DNA from 2 places in the Microbulbifer aggregans genome. Region 2 is predicted to be linked to the other one. Evidence: predicted binding sites of a transcription regulator. Region 2 holds the regulator's gene; the other holds the start of a gene.

Region 1 (2,402 bases), 840 kb from region 2:
CTTCTTCCTCGACCCGCTCGCGCTTGGCCCTGGTAGTCGGTTTTACGGAAATTACGCCGCAGTATTCCGGCATATTGGCCGCGAACTCTTCGGTGCCGATCTCGCGGGCGGTGCGGATGATGTCGCTCTTGTCGCTCACGATCAGCGGCCGCAGTACCAGGGTATCGGTGACACTGTCGATTACCGACAGGTTCTTGAGGGTCTGGCTGGACACCTGGGCGATGGCTTCACCGGTCACCAGTGCATCCACCTGCAGCTCGTTGGCGATCGCAGTGGCGGCGCGCAGCATCATGCGCTTCAGGATTACGCCCATGTGGGAGTCGTCCACGTTGGTGAGGATCTCGGTCACCACCTCGTCGAAGGGCACGCTGACAAAGCGCACCCGGTGTGAGGAGCCATAGCGGTTCCACAGGTAATAGGAGACCTCCTTGACGCCCAGCTCGTGCTGGCGGCCGCCAAGGTTGAAAAACAGGAAGTGGGTGCGGATACCACGCTTGATGGTCAGGTAGCTGGCGACGATGGAATCGAAACCACCGGAGACCAGGGAAAGCACCGGATCCTGGGTGCCCAGTGGGAAACCACCCAGTCCCTGGTGCAGCTCCTCAATCACATTGAGCTTGTCGTGGCGGATTTCCAGTTTCACCGTCACGTCCGGGTTCTTCAGCTTCACACCAGTGGCGCCGGTGTTCTTGTTCAGGCCGCCGCCAACGTATTGCTCAACATCCAGGGACTGGAAGTCGTGCTTGCCGCTGCGCTTCACGCGTACGCAGAAAGTCTTGCCGTCGAGCTTGTCGCCCCACACGGAAAAGGTCTTTTCGTAGACGTCGTGCATGTCTCCCAGGGGAAACTGTTGCACGCGGGCAAAGTTGGCGATGCCCGGCGTGTGGGCCAATACCTCTTCGATACGGTCGGAGAGGTGCGCAACCGCGTCCGGGGCGATGACTTCAATCTTCTCCCAGTCCTTCAGGACCTTGATGCGATCGTCCACCCGGTGCAGCAGGATGCGCAGGTTGTCCTTGAGCTGCTTGGACATGCGCTTGCGCACCGGGTTGCTCTTGATGGTGATTTCGGGAAAGAACTTGACGACAAAGTGCATGGGAATCCGTGTTGTACCGCTTTGCTGAGAAAACGCTGCATTATAAACCAGCACGCCGCCAACTGGTCGTGCACCTGGATTGTGCGGACGCGCGCGAATGCGCGCCATTTTGGTGCGCAAATCGGTGGCCAGTTGCGCTCGGTGCATCTATTCTGATCACGGCGACGCCATGCGGCCCCGGTTGAGCGCGATCTGGCGCTGCTGCCCCAATTTGGCACACTCCTTGCTTCGTAACTGGCTAACTAGAGGTCGCGCCTGAGGACCTTTACGACAGAAGAGCACACGCCAGCAAAAGGGCTGTCGCAACTCAATACTTTTCCAAGACCTGGAGGACTGCAATGTCAGCGAAAACGCTCGGTTTGATTAAAGAGAGTGAAGCCAAGTGGGTAGATCTGCGCTTCACCGACACCAAAGGTAAAGAACAACACGTATCCCTGCCGGTATCCGAGATTGACGGTGAGTTCTTCGAAGAAGGCAAGATGTTCGACGGCTCCTCCATCGCTGGCTGGAAGGGTATCAACGAGTCCGACATGATTCTGATGCCGGACGACGAGACTGCGGTGCTGGACCCGTTCACCGACGAAGCTACCGTTATCCTGCGCTGTAACATCGTTGAGCCGTCCACTGGCCAGGGCTACGAGCGCGACCCGCGTTCCATCGCTCAGCGCGCTGAGGACTACCTGAAGTCCACTGGCCTGGGTGACACTGCCCTGTTTGGTCCGGAGCCCGAGTTCTTCGTCTTTGACGATATTACCTGGGGCGCGGACATGGCCGGCGCTTTCTACAAGATCAATTCTGAAGAAGCAGCCTGGTCCTCCAGCATGCCGCATCCGGAAGGCAACATTGGCCACCGTCCGGGTGTTAAAGGCGGTTACTTCCCGGTTCCGCCGGTCGACTCCCTGCACGACGTGCGCGCTGCCATGTGTTCCGCCATGGAGCAGATGGGCCTGGTGATCGAAGTACACCACCACGAAGTGGGCACCGCAGGTCAGTGTGAGATCGGCGTTGGCGCCAACACCCTGGTGAAGAAGGCTGACGAAGTACAGATCCTGAAGTACTGCGTGCACAACGTTGCCCACGCTTACGGCAAGACCGCCACCTTCATGCCCAAGCCGCTGGTAGGTGATAACGGTTCCGGCATGCACATCCACCAGTCCTTCAGCAAGGACGGCGTCAACCAGTTTGCTGGTGACGGTTACTCCGGTCTGTCCGAGACTGCCCTGTACTACATTGGCGGTATCATCAAGCACGCTCGCGCGATCAACGCTTTTGCTAATGCCTCCACCAACTCTTACAAGCGTCTGGT
Region 2 (2,402 bases):
GCCGATGCCGGACAGGTACTCATCGACGAACAGGACATTACCCGCCTTTCCATGCACGGACGGGCCCGCAAGGGCATCGGCTACCTACCCCAGGAGGCCTCTGTGTTTCGCCGCCTGTCTGTGCGCGACAACATCCTGGCAATCCTGCAGACCCGCAAGAACCTCTCCCGTGCGCAAAGGGAGGACGCGGTCCAGGAGCTGCTACAGGAGTTCAACATCACCCACATTGAGAGCAGCCTCGGAATGGCGCTCTCCGGCGGCGAGCGCCGCCGGGTGGAGATCGCCCGGGCACTCGCCACTGACCCGGATTTCGTATTGCTGGACGAACCCTTCGCCGGCGTCGACCCCATCTCGGTCAACGATATCAAGCAGATCATCCGCCACCTGCGGGACCGCGGGATCGGTGTACTGATCACCGACCACAATGTGCGCGAAACCCTGGATATCTGCGAGAAAGCCTACATCGTCAGCGAGGGGCATATCATCGCTGCCGGCACTCCCGCCGAGGTCCTGGCCAATCAGCAGGTCCGGGAAGTCTATTTGGGACACGAGTTCACTATCTGAGCCGCCTCTGCGCCCTCATCACCCGCAACGGCAAGAGGGCGCAACAGCAATCCTATCCCCGCCACCAGACCGGAAAAGTGTCCGCGTAGTAGGCACAGTTATTGCTTGTAATCCACTCAGGCGAGGGGTAGTCTGCTGCATCGTTCAAGTCGATTCATCCGCCGAACGCGTGTAAACCCCACCGTATGAAGCAGTCCCTGCAGTTAAAACTCGGCACCCAGCTGACCATGACACCCCAGCTCCAGCAGGCGATCAGACTGCTGCAGCTGTCGACGCTGGATCTGCAGCAGGAGGTTCAGTCCGCCCTGGACAGCAACCCCATGCTCGAGATAGACGCCGAGGATTTTGACGACAGGGGAGCCGACTCCAGCCCCGATGCAACTGCGAACCAGAGTGACACAGGCGAAGCCTCCGCTTCCGCAACAGAAACAGAAGCGGACTGGAGTGCGGATATCCCCACCGACTTGCCGGTAGACACCCAGTGGGATGATATCTATGGCTCCGGTAGCTACAGCGGGAGCCATGAGGGTGATGACAACGGCCTCGAGCAGCGTAATGCCGCCGGCATTGGCCTTGCCGACCACCTGCTATGGCAGTTGAATCTCACCGGACTATCCGCTGATGACAAGCTGATCGCGGAAAACCTGATCGACGACCTCTCCCCCGCCGGCTTTTTGCAGACTCCGATCGCCGAACTGGCCACGGCACTGAATGCCGGTGAGGACGAGGTACTCGCGGTACTCAAGAGCATCCAGCAATTTGAACCCGCCGGCTGCGGAGCCCGCGACTTGCGGGAGTGCCTGATGCTGCAATTGCGACAACTACCCGTCAATACGCCCTGGCTGGCCGAGGCGACCCTGCTGGTCGACAAGCATCTGGACCTGCTCGGCAAACGGGACTTCCGCCAGCTCAGCCGGCGCACCCGACTCACAGAGGCCCAGCTGGGTGATGCGATCCGCCTTATCCAGACACTGACTCCTCACCCCGGCGAGACGCTTGCCGCCGAGGAGACTCACTATGTGGTGCCAGACATTATGGTCAGCCGACGCGAGCAGCGCTGGCTGGTCGAGCTGAACCCCGAAACCACGCCGCGCCTTCGTATCAATGACAGCTATGCGGCACTGATCAAGCGCGCCGACAATTCCAGCGACAACAATTACCTGAAGGACAACCTCCAGGAAGCGCGCTGGTTTCTCAAGAGCCTGCAGAGCCGCAATGAAACACTGCTCAAAGTGGCCTCCAGCATTGTGGAAAAGCAGCAGGGCTTTTTCGAACAGGGCCCTGAGGCCATGAAACCGATGGTACTGGCGGATATCGCCGAGAGCATCGGCATGCACGAGTCCACTATCTCCCGCGTGACCACCCAGAAGTACATGCTGACCCCAAGGGGCGTCTTTGAGCTCAAGTATTTCTTCTCCAGCCACGTCAGCACCGACTCCGGCGAGGATGCCTCCTCCACAGCCATCCGCGCCCTGATCCGCAAGCTCATCGACGCGGAGCCGCCGCGCAAGCCGCTTTCGGACAACAAAATCACCCAGGAGCTGGACAATCAGGGCATCAAGGTGGCCCGGCGCACGGTCGCAAAATACCGGGAATCCATGGGCATCCCCTCCTCCAGCGAGCGCAAGCGGCTGGTCTGATCCCTACTCTCCCCCTCCTTTTTCTGACCGCATTTCTGCGCCCGGTCAGAACCGTCTGGCGCGCCTTCAGACGGGTGTGACAACCGAAAGCGGAAGTTTGAGTGTATCCTTCCAATCTGGCGAACTTCCTAGTAGGGTTGCCGCCCTGAAGAGGGGGTACCGCCGGAAAGCGATCCACCTTTTGAGGAGATTTCCATG

What was found. The regulator sigma-54, encoded in region 2, starts transcription at its own class of promoters, with help from an activator protein. The targets are predictions, from matches to a motif close to TGGCACANNNNTTGCNNT.
Region 1: glnA (glutamate--ammonia ligase) is a predicted target of sigma-54. The motif match lies at 1,309-1,326, and genes of this name have one in related genera.

Annotation. Positions count from the first base shown of each region.
Region 1 is NZ_CP014143.1:846,003-848,404, reverse strand. It holds gene thiI (tRNA uracil 4-sulfurtransferase ThiI) at 1-1,096, opposite strand, end outside; gene glnA (glutamate--ammonia ligase) at 1,435-2,402, shown strand, end outside.
Region 2 is NZ_CP014143.1:1,350-3,751, forward strand. It holds gene lptB (LPS export ABC transporter ATP-binding protein) at 1-564, shown strand, start outside; gene AUP74_RS00020 (RNA polymerase factor sigma-54) at 750-2,204, shown strand; gene hpf (ribosome hibernation-promoting factor, HPF/YfiA family) at 2,400-2,402, shown strand, end outside.